DNA from 3 places in the Streptomyces sp. NPDC008313 genome. Region 3 is predicted to be linked to each of the others. Evidence: riboswitches for the same ligand, from Rfam matches in the RefSeq annotation. Region 3 holds a riboswitch; each other region holds the start of a gene.
The links. A riboswitch is a leader RNA that binds a small molecule or an ion and turns the genes downstream of it on or off. The one in region 3 is predicted to bind cobalamin.
Positions count from the first base shown of each region.

Region 1: linked by a shared signal. The riboswitch ahead of ACFY93_RS09215 (HoxN/HupN/NixA family nickel/cobalt transporter) and the one ahead of ACFY93_RS27590 (cobalamin biosynthesis protein) in region 3 are both predicted to bind cobalamin.
Region 2: linked by a shared signal. The riboswitch ahead of ACFY93_RS29500 (prenyltransferase/squalene oxidase repeat-containing protein) and the one ahead of ACFY93_RS27590 (cobalamin biosynthesis protein) in region 3 are both predicted to bind cobalamin.

Region 1 is NZ_JBIBFR010000005.1:206,958-210,221, reverse strand. It holds gene ACFY93_RS09220 (chaplin family protein) at 36-335, opposite strand; gene ACFY93_RS09215 (HoxN/HupN/NixA family nickel/cobalt transporter) at 520-1,608, opposite strand; cobalamin riboswitch at 1,637-1,896, opposite strand; gene ACFY93_RS09210 (metalloregulator ArsR/SmtB family transcription factor) at 2,156-2,515, shown strand; gene ACFY93_RS09205 (TauD/TfdA family dioxygenase) at 2,530-3,264, opposite strand, start outside.
Region 2 is NZ_JBIBFR010000028.1:5,055-8,318, reverse strand. It holds gene ACFY93_RS29505 (SCO2322 family protein) at 1-630, opposite strand, end outside; gene ACFY93_RS29500 (prenyltransferase/squalene oxidase repeat-containing protein) at 627-1,889, opposite strand; cobalamin riboswitch at 2,010-2,147, opposite strand; gene ACFY93_RS29495 (MaoC/PaaZ C-terminal domain-containing protein) at 2,303-3,166, opposite strand.
Region 3 is NZ_JBIBFR010000024.1:64,967-68,230, forward strand. It holds gene ACFY93_RS27585 (cobyric acid synthase) at 1-982, opposite strand, end outside; gene ACFY93_RS27590 (cobalamin biosynthesis protein) at 979-1,998, opposite strand; cobalamin riboswitch at 2,116-2,258, opposite strand; gene ACFY93_RS27595 (hypothetical protein) at 2,397-2,618, opposite strand; gene ACFY93_RS27600 (inorganic phosphate transporter) at 2,631-3,264, opposite strand, start outside.

The DNA of each region.
Region 1 (3,264 bases), on a different contig from region 3:
CTGAACCGCCGGGGGCCGCTTCGTGTCCACGGCCGTCAGTGGCCGCGCTTGCCGTGGTTCTTGCTGTCGTGGTGGGCCTCGTGCCGGTCGTCACCGTCGTCGTTGACGCAGGTGTTGCCGAAGGCCGGGTCGAGCACGCCGACGATGTTGACGGTGTTGCCGCACACGTTGATCGGGGCGTGGATCGGGACCTGGACGACGTTGCCCGACAGGACTCCGGGGGAACCGGCGGCCACGGCCCCGGCACCCGCGTCCGCCAGGGCCAGACCGGCCCCGCCGAGCACGACGGCACCCGTACCGACAGCGACGACGGCTGCCTTCGCGATGCGAGACATCACGTTCTCCTTCTGACTCGGTGAGTGCGGTCGCGGGGGCGATCGCACTCCCCCTTCAACGCGCCCGCGCCCTCACCGGTCACGGCGTTCACCCGGGGGGACCAGCCCGTACGGACCGGGCCGGCGGCCGGGGGAGCGGGCGCCGCCGGCCGGTGCGGGGCCGGCCCCCGCCCGCCCGCCGGCCTCAGCTCCCGTCGGCGGCACGCACCGCCCACCGCTGCTCGACCTTGGCGAGCCGCCAGTACGCGAGGGCGGCCGCCCAGACGGCCACGAACAGCCCGACGATGATGAACCCGACGTTGTTGAGGTCGAGTTCGGCGATCCAGCCGGTGACCGCGTCGCTCAGGGCGAGCTTCTCGTGGAGCACCCCGACCAGTTCGATCGTGCCGATGACGAAGGCCACGGCGATGGACAGACCGGTGATCGTGAGGTTGTAGAAGACCTTGCGCACGGGGTTGGAGAAGGCCCACTGGTAGGCGAAGTTCATGAACGTGCCGTCCAGGGTGTCGAACAGGCTCATCCCGGCCGCGAACAGCAGCGGCAGGCACAGGATCGCGTACCAGGGCATCCCGGCCGCCGCGCCGCTGCCCGCCATCACCATCAGCGTGACCTCGGTGGCGGTGTCGAAGCCGAGCCCGAAGAGGAAGCCGAGCGGGAACATCTGGCCGGGGCGGCTGATGGACTTGGTGAAACGCCCCAGGATCCGGTTCATGAAGCCCCGCGAGTCCAGGTGCGACTCGAGCTCGGCCTCGTCGTACGTGCCCGAGCGCATCGCCCGGAAGACCCGCAGGATGCCGGTCAGGGCCACCAGGTTGAGGGCGGCGATGAGGTAGAGGAAGGACCCGGAGACGGTGGTGCCCATGACGCCGAGCGTCTGATGGGTGCTGGAGTCCTCGTTCATGATCCGGCCGGCCAGCTGGGTGCCGCCCGCGATGAGCGCGGCCAGCACCACCACCACGCTGGAGTGCCCCAGCGCGAACCAGAAGCCGACCGACACCGGCCGTTTGCCGTCGGCCATCAGCTTGCGCGTGGTGTTGTCGATCGCGGCGATGTGGTCCGCGTCGAAGGCGTGCCGCATGCCCAGCGTGTACGCGGTCACCCCCAGACCGATACCGAACGCCTTGGAGCCGACCTGGTAGTGCTCCGGCACCACCAGAAGGAACAGCACGCCGAAGGCGACGACGTGGAGGGCGGCGATCACCGCCAGCAGTACGGCGGTCCGGACGGTGTCCTCGCGCCGCCAGCGGAAGGAGACATGGTCGGGCAGGGTCATGGTGTTCACGCTCCAGCACCTCGTGGATCACTTCGTGAGATGCCGTGGCCGGTCTCCTGGCTGACGGGGGTCCGCACCGTCCCGCCTTCCCGGCCGCCTGTGAGGCGGCCAGTGGCCGAAGTGGAACGGGGCGCCCCGGGTCACGTCGTACGCGCGCGTGCCGACGCGTGCGTACGGACCTGGCCCCGAGGCCCGATCACAGTGGCGAGGGCCGCTCCGGCCTGGGCCCCTCCGACATCGAAGAGGCCGTCACCGGTCTTCCCGAACACCACGGCAACGCCAACCGTAGGCACCCGCGCCCTCCGCTGCAAAGCTGCGTACCTGCGCAGGTATCGAAGATCACATCGGGTTTGAAACGCCGAACGGCGTGCGGTACCCGGGCAGCTGACGGCCCGGCGGGCCGCGCCGCCGCCCGCCCCGCGGCTCCCGCCGGGCCGCAGGGCCCCGCGGAAGCCGGGCCGTGGCGGACGCGGAAGCCGGGCCGTGGCGGACGCGGAAGCCGGGCCGTGGTGGACGCGGACCGGCGCCCTGCTGCGAGGATGACGCCATGCACCTCGTCCCCGCCGAGCGCGCCGACCGCCGCTCCATCGACGGCCACCGGGTCTGTGACGCCGTCGCCGCCATCGGTGAGCCCGGGCACGTACGCACCTGGGCCGACCGTTTCTCCCTCCTCGCCGAACCGCACCGCCTCGCGCTGCTGCTCGCCCTGCACCGGGCGGGTCCGCTCGCCGTCTCGGACCTCGCGATCGCGACGGGGATGAACGACCCCGCCGTCTCCCAGGCCCTGCGGCTGCTGCGCACGGCGGGGATCGTGGCGGGAGAGAAGGACGGCCGTGTGGTGCGCTACCGGCTGACGGATTCACGCACCGGGGCGCTTCTCGACCACTGCGCGCCCGGCGCGGACTGAACGCGCCCCCCCGGCTACCAGGGCAGCAGCGGCTCGCCCTCGACGCGTTGCGAGACGAAGCCGGTCGGTCCCTTCGCCGGTTCGCCGAGGACCGTCACGCGGTGCATGACGCGGTCGGTGTCGAGGTGGCCGAAGTCGGTGGGGGCGAAGTGGCACGTGCTGCGGTTGTCCCAGAACGCGATGCTGCCCGGCTCCCAGCGGAAGCGCACGGTGAACTCGGCGCTGGTGAGGTGCTGGAACAGCAGGTCCAGCAGGTGGCGGCTCTCCAGTTCACTGAATCCGGTGACACGGGTCGTCGAGCCGGGGCTGACGAACAGGGCCTTCTCACCGGTCTCCGGGTGGACGCGGACGACGGGGTGCACCGCGACCTGCGGGTCCTCGCAGTAGATCTTGAGGATGCCGCGGTCGCGCTCGTCGGAGTGGCGCAGGTGGACCGCGCTGAAGAAGGCGTGCTCGGCGGTCAGCCCGTCCACGAGTGCGCGCAGCGGGGCGGAGAGGGCCTCGTAGGCGGCGACCGTGTTCGTCCACTGGGTGTCGCCGCCGAACTCCGGGGTCCGCTCGGCCCGCAGGATCGACAGGTCGGGCGGATTGACGGCCTGGGTGAGGTCGCTGTGCCAGCCGGCGAGCGGGGAGACCCACTTGCGGCGGTAGTGCTCCTCGAAGTCCGCGCCGTAGCGCTCGGTGTCGGCCTTCGGGTCGACGGTGAGGATCTCCGGGTGGCCCTCGGGATGCACGCCGTGCTTCGTGCC
Region 2 (3,264 bases), on a different contig from region 3:
GCCGAGGCCCGCGAGCAGGCCGACCGACGGACCGCCGTCGTCGTCGCTCGCGGACGCCGCGGGGGCCGAGGACCCCTTCGCCCCGGAGGGCGCCTTCCGTCCGGAACCGGAGACCTGTTCGCCGCAGCCGGTCCTCGGGTAGCCCGCGATCGCGCACAGCAGGGCGTTGGTGTCGTAGCGCAGGGGCTTCGCCACGGAGGCGAGGGCCTCCGCGGTCGTCGCGTCCGGACCGACGCTCGCGCAGGCGGTGCGCGCGGGCGGCGGGGTCTCGCCGCCCGGGGCGTCCGCCGCCGTGCCGAAGTCCAGGACGAGCGCCACCCGCTTGCGGCCGTCGCGCGGCTCGGTGTCCCCGCAGACGGACGCGAAGTCGGCGTTGCCGCGGGGCTTCGACGCGTCCTGCGAGTTCTCGCTCACCGAGAAGCGGAAGCCCTGCACGTCCCCGTCGGACGGCCGGGTGAGCGACGGGCCCTGCGTGGCGTACGTCCAGCTGCCGCCGTCGAGGTCCCAGAACGACCAGTAGCGGTAGCCGGCCGCCCGCGCCTGCCCGGCGCACGCGAGGAGGAGCAGCAGGGCGGCCAGGGCGAGAGCGGTGCCCGGGAGGCCGCCCCGTCCGCCGCGGACGCGGGTCACGGCCGGTTCTTCCTGTTGCGGCCGGAGATCAGGAAGCCGATGCCGATCCCGGCGACCAGGCAGACGCCGACGAACCACCAGACGCCCATGCCGCCGTCGTCGTCCTTCTCGTCCTTCTCGTCCTTCTTCTTCTCGTCGCCCGAGGGCGTGGCGGCCGAGCCGGCCGCCGCGGGCGCCGGACCGGTCGCGTTCAGCTGCTCGACCAGGTCCGCGCCGCCGAAGTCACGCGGGTCGGCGCCCGCGGCGCGCGCCGCGAAGATCAGCTGCGCGTAGGCGGCGGGACCGGACTTCTCGGCCCAGCTCGCGGAGTTCTTCTCCAGCCAGGCCAGCGGCTTCTTCGTCTCGGACACGAAACCGGCGGCGGCCAGGGCCACGACGGCGTCCGCCGTGTTGCCGTAGTCGGGCTGGTCCACCTTCGCGCCGGCGAGGGGGGTCGTCAGACGGCCGTCCTCGGCGAGGGCGTCGGCGAGGTACCGCGCGCCGTTGCCGGCCGCGATCCGGGGTGTGAACGAGTCGCCGTCGGAGCACTCGGATCCCTGGGCCGCCGCGCCCGCCTTCCCGGCCCCGGGCGCCAGCCCCTTGCCGAGGCTGCCGGACACGCCCGCAGCCGTGGCGTCCGCGTTGGCGGCGACCTTGCCCTTCTTGTCGGGCTGGAAGGCGAACGCGCCGCCGCCGTCCTCGTCGCAGGGGACGGTGAGGGCCAGCAGGGCGTCGTACGGGGTCTTGTCGTCCTTCGACGGCACGTCCTCCGGGTCCGTGCCGGCGGCCACCAGGGCCCCGATGACCACGGCCGTCGAGTTCGTGTCGCTGGCGCCGCCCGGGGTGTAGCCCCAGCCGCCGTCCTTGTTCTGCACGGACTTCAGCCACTTCACGGCCGCGCCGGTCACGGAGTCGTGGCCGCCGAGCGCTTCGAGGGCCTGGACGGCGGCGGCGGTGCTGTTCGTGTCGACCATCGTCTTCGCGTCGCACTTCGCCGACGCGTCCGCGCGGTACGGCGCGAAGGCCCCGCTCTCGCACTGCTGCCCCGTCAGCCAGTCCACGGCCTTCGCGGCGGGGTTCACGCCCATCGTGTCCTGGGCGAGCAGCGCGAGCGACTGCCGCCAGACACCGTCGTAGGTGGGATCACCCGTGCCGTACAGGCCGGACGGGAGCGCCGTGGAGGGAGACGGGGACGCGTCGTCGGCGTGGGCGGCGGGCGCGACGGCCGCGCCGATCACGGCGGTGGCGGCCAGTACCGCTGCGCTGCGGCGAACGTTCATGATCGGCGGGTGCCTCTCCCTGCGGGGGAGCCGGGCAGCACGGGCACCCTCGGGCACCGGGCGGCTCCGGCCCCGTATTCCTCGACGGTGCCGGCCACCGGCGGACTGCCGGTGACGCGAGCCGCTCACCCCCGTACGGAGCGGTCCGGCTGACCGTCCCGGAGGACGGTTCACGGTTGCGGGTCAGCGCCGGAATCGCACCGGCTTTCCCCCGTACGGGTGTGAGGACGACCCACTCACTGTACCGGCCCGTAGGAATCGCCCGGCGGTGCGTCCCGCCGGACCGGATGAGCACCGGCGGCGGGCGGCCCCGGCCCCGGCCCCGGCATGAGCATCGGTGGCGGGCGGCCCCGGCACGAGTACCGGCGGCGGGCGGCCTCGGCCCCGGCACAAGCACCTCGCGCCCCCGATGATCAGCCGAGCTCGACCACCGTGTCGGCCAGCACCGGCGTGTCGTCGCGGTCGGCCGCGCTCACCGCCACCCGGACCCGCCCGGCGGAGTCCGGACGCCACATCCGTACGCTCAGCGTCTCGCCGGGGACGACGACCCCGGCGAACCGCGTGCGGTACGCGCGCACCCGCGCCACCTCGCCGTCCAGCAGCGTGTCGACGACGGCCTTGAGCGTCATCCCGTACGTGCACAGGCCGTGCAGGACCGGCCGGCCGAACCCGGCGCGCCGGGCGAAGTCCGGGTCGGCGTGCAGCGGGTTCCAGTCGCCCGAGAGCCGGTAGAGCAGCGCCTGGTCCTCCCGTACGTGCCGCTCCACGGTCCGTACGGGCGGCCCGGCCGGTGCTTCGGGGCGCGCGGACGGGCCGCGGTCACCGCCCCAGCCGCCCTCTCCCCGGACGAAGACGTGGGCCTCGTCGGTCCACAGCGGTCCCTCGGCGTCCGCGACCTCGGTGCGCATGACGAGGACCGCCGCCGTGCCCTTGTCGTACACGGCCGTGATCCGCGAGGTGGCCGCGGCCCGGCCGGTGACCGGGACCGGGCGGTGCAGGACGAGGCCCTGCCCGCCGTGCAGGACGTGCGCGAGGTCCACGTCGATCCCGGGCCTCGCGAGCGCGGCGGTCACACCCGGAGCGCCGCCGCCCGCGACGGTCGCGAAACTCGGCAGGACGCGCAGCCGGGACTCCAGGGTGTAGCGCAGCTCACGCGGGCCGGTCGCGGGCAGGCCCGCGCCGATGCCGAGGTGGTAGAGCTGGACGTCCTTGTGGTCCCAGGCGATCTCGGCGACGCGGGGTGCGGCGGCGACGGCCTCGGCTGCGTCGATGGGCATGGTTCTCCTGATGCTCTGGTCCTCGGATGCTCTGGTCTTCAGATGCTGCGGTCCTGGGATGCTCTGGTTTTCGCGGGCGGCGACCCGGGACATTTGTC
Region 3 (3,264 bases):
AGATCGCGTCCGCGAGGCCGCGTCTGCGCAGCCATTCCAAGGCATTGACCGTGCCCCGGGTGCCCGGGACGACGACGAGGTCGGCGTCGGCGAGTTCCTCGGGGCGGTCCACGAACCGCACGACGACGCCCGGTTCGGCGGCCAGCGCGTCGACGTCGGTGAAGTTGGACATCAGCGGGACGGCGCAGACGGCGACGCGCAGGATGTCCTCGCCCGCCGGGGCCGCGGTCCCGGACTCCCTGACCGTCCCGCGCAGGGACACCCTCAGGCCGTCCTCCTCGTCGATGCCGAGGCCGTGCCGGAACGGCAGGACGCCGTACGTGCGGCGTCCGGTCAGGCCGTGCAGCATGTCGAGGCCGGGCTCCAGCAGGGACACGTCACCGCGGAACTTGTTGACGAGGAAGCCCGCGACCAGCTCCTGGTCCTCCCGGGACAGCAGCGCGACGGTGCCGAAGAAGGAGGCGAACACGCCACCCCGGTCGATGTCGCCGACGACGAGCACGGGCAGCCGCGCGTTGCGTGCGATGCCCATGTTCACGATGTCGGTGCGGCGCAGATTGATCTCGGCAGGACTGCCGGCCCCCTCGCAGATCACCGCGTCATACGTGCCCCGCAACTCGGCCAGGCACTCCAGGACCGTGCCGAGCAGCGCCTCCTGACGCCCTCCGTGGTAGCCGCGGGCGGTCAGCTCGCCGACGGCTCTGCCCATCAGCACGACCTGGCTGCTGCGGTCGCTGCCCGGCTTGAGCAGGACGGGGTTCATCAGCGCCGTCGGCTCGACGCGTGCCGCCTGCGCCTGCATGGCCTGCGCCCGCCCGATCTCCGCGCCCTCGCGGGTGACGAACGAGTTCAGCGACATGTTCTGCGCCTTGAACGGGGCGACCTTCACCCCCTGCCGCACCAGCCACCGGCAGATCCCGGCCGTGACGACGCTCTTTCCCGCGTCGGATGTCGTACCGGCGACCAGCAGTCCGCCGCTCATGCCGTCCCTCCCCGTCCCGTTCCAGTACCCGTCGTCAGCGCCGTCGTCCCCCGCCGTTTCCCCGGCCCACGGCCCGGCGCGCGCCCGCTGCCTGCCAGCAGGCGTCCGGCGACGCTCGCGCCGAGGGCCAGCAGGCCCACCCGGCGGGACAGCCGTACGGCCCGCTCGATGTCCTTCGCCTCCACGGGGCGTCCGCCGCCGTTGAGCACGGGGCGGTGCTCGACCCGGCCTCCGTACGAGAGGGTGCCGCCGAGCCGTACGCCGAGGGCGCCGGCGAAGGCGGCCTCGACGGGACCGGCGTTGGGGCTCGGGTGCCGGGAGGCGTCCGCGCGCCAGGCGCGCACGGCGCCGCGCGGGTCGTCGCCGGCGAGGACGGCGAGGGCCGCGGTGAGGCGGGCGCCGGGCCACCCGGCGACGTCGTCGAGGCGGGCCGAGGCCCAGCCGTAGCGCCGGTAGCGGGCGGATTTGTGTCCGACCATGGCGTCCAGGGTGTTCACGGCGCGGAAGCCGGCCAGTCCGGGCACCCCGGCGACGGCGCCCCACACCAGTGCGCCCACGACGGCGTCGGAGGTGTTCTCGGCGACGGACTCGACCACGGCCCGGGCGATGCCGTCCGCGTCCAGCGCCTGCGGGTCGCGTCCGCACAGATGGGGCAGGCGCTCACGGGCGGCGTCGACCCGGCCCGCGGTCAGCGCGTCGCCGATCGCCGTGGCCTCGCGGGCCAGTGAGGTGCCGCCGACGACGGACCAGGTGGCGGCGGCGGTCAGCGCGACGGAGGCGGCGGGGGACCGGCGGGCGCGGCGGGCGGCGACGGCCGCGGCACCGACGGCGCCACCGGCGCACACGAGGGTGTGCAGCGCGCCCCACCCCCGGTGGTCGCGCCACAGCGCCCGTTCCACGGCGCCGGCGGCCCGCCCGAACGCGGCGACCGGATGCCCGCGGCGGGGATCGCCGAGGAGCAGGTCGCCGAGGAGTCCGGCGGTGGCGCCGTACGCGAAGACGCGATCGGCACGCATGCGGTCAGCCGGCCGTGGAGGGAGCCGGAATCCGTGTACACGAGGTACTGCTGGGCAAGACCGGCAGCGGGCAGCCGCGCATGGCTATAGGTCCTCACTCAGGGTGTCCGCGCCCTGGTTCGACGAGACCGGCGGTGAGAGTTCCTGGCTCCCGGGGGCTTACTACCCCGGTGACAGTGGCGGGACCGCGCCGGATTCGCACCGGCTTCCTCTTCTGCCGCCGTAATGGCGTTGGCAGTCCACCACGGGGCGAGAACACCCGTCAACTCGCTGTTGACCTGCGAGGGGAGAGTGTGCGAAGGCCCACATGCGCGTGGGGTGCGGGACGTCGATCCGTCCCGCACCCCACGACGGCCGGGAACCGGCCGACGGCCGGTTTCCCGGCCCATGACCCGGCGTCAGGCGACGATCAGATAGATGCCGTACGCCACCGCCGCCGCGCAGGCGGCGAAGCAGGCGTACGCGCCGGTGACCGCGAGGGCGGCGCCGCCGCCCCCTTCGGAGGCGGACTCGCGCTTGGTGAGGCCGATGATGCCCAGGGTGAAGAAGCCCACCAGGGCGACGGTGACCACGAGGCTGACTCCGAAGACGGAGCCGAGGGCTGCCCAGTCGATGTGCATGGTGATCGTTCCTTACACCGTGGCCGGGCGGGTGGGCTCGGCGGCGGGCCCGGGGCCCGGAGCGGGGATGGTGGCCTTCAGCGCGTCGTCGGCCGTTTCGGCGCCGGGGCCGGCCGCGACGCCCGCGGGCGGCGGGGTGACGGCGGCGATCGCGGTGGTGACGACGCCGGCGGGCTCGTCGTCGCGGTCGTTGACGTTGTCGACGGTGACCGGGCGGCGGCGGGACAGGACCCAGATGGCGCCGGACCCGGCCACCAGCAGCGTGCCGGTGAGGACGATGCCCCAGGTGCCCTGCTTGGTGAGGAACTCCGCGCCCGCGCCGACCAGGCCGGCGGCCGGCAGGGTCAGGCCCCAGGCGACGAACATCCGGGTCGCGGTCGACCAGCGGACGACGCCGCCCTTGCGGCCGAGGCCGGAGCCCATCACGGCGCCCGAGCAGACCTGGGTGGTGGAGAGCGAGAAACCGATGTGCGAGGAGGCCAGGATGGCCGTCGCGGCGCTGGTCTGGGCGGCGAAGCCCTGCTGCGGCGCGAGCTCGGTGAGGCCCTTGCCCATGGTGCGGATGATGCGCCAGCCGCCCAGGTAGGTGCCGAGGGCGATGGCCGTGCCGGCGGAGACGATGACCCACAGCGGCGGGTTGGAGCCG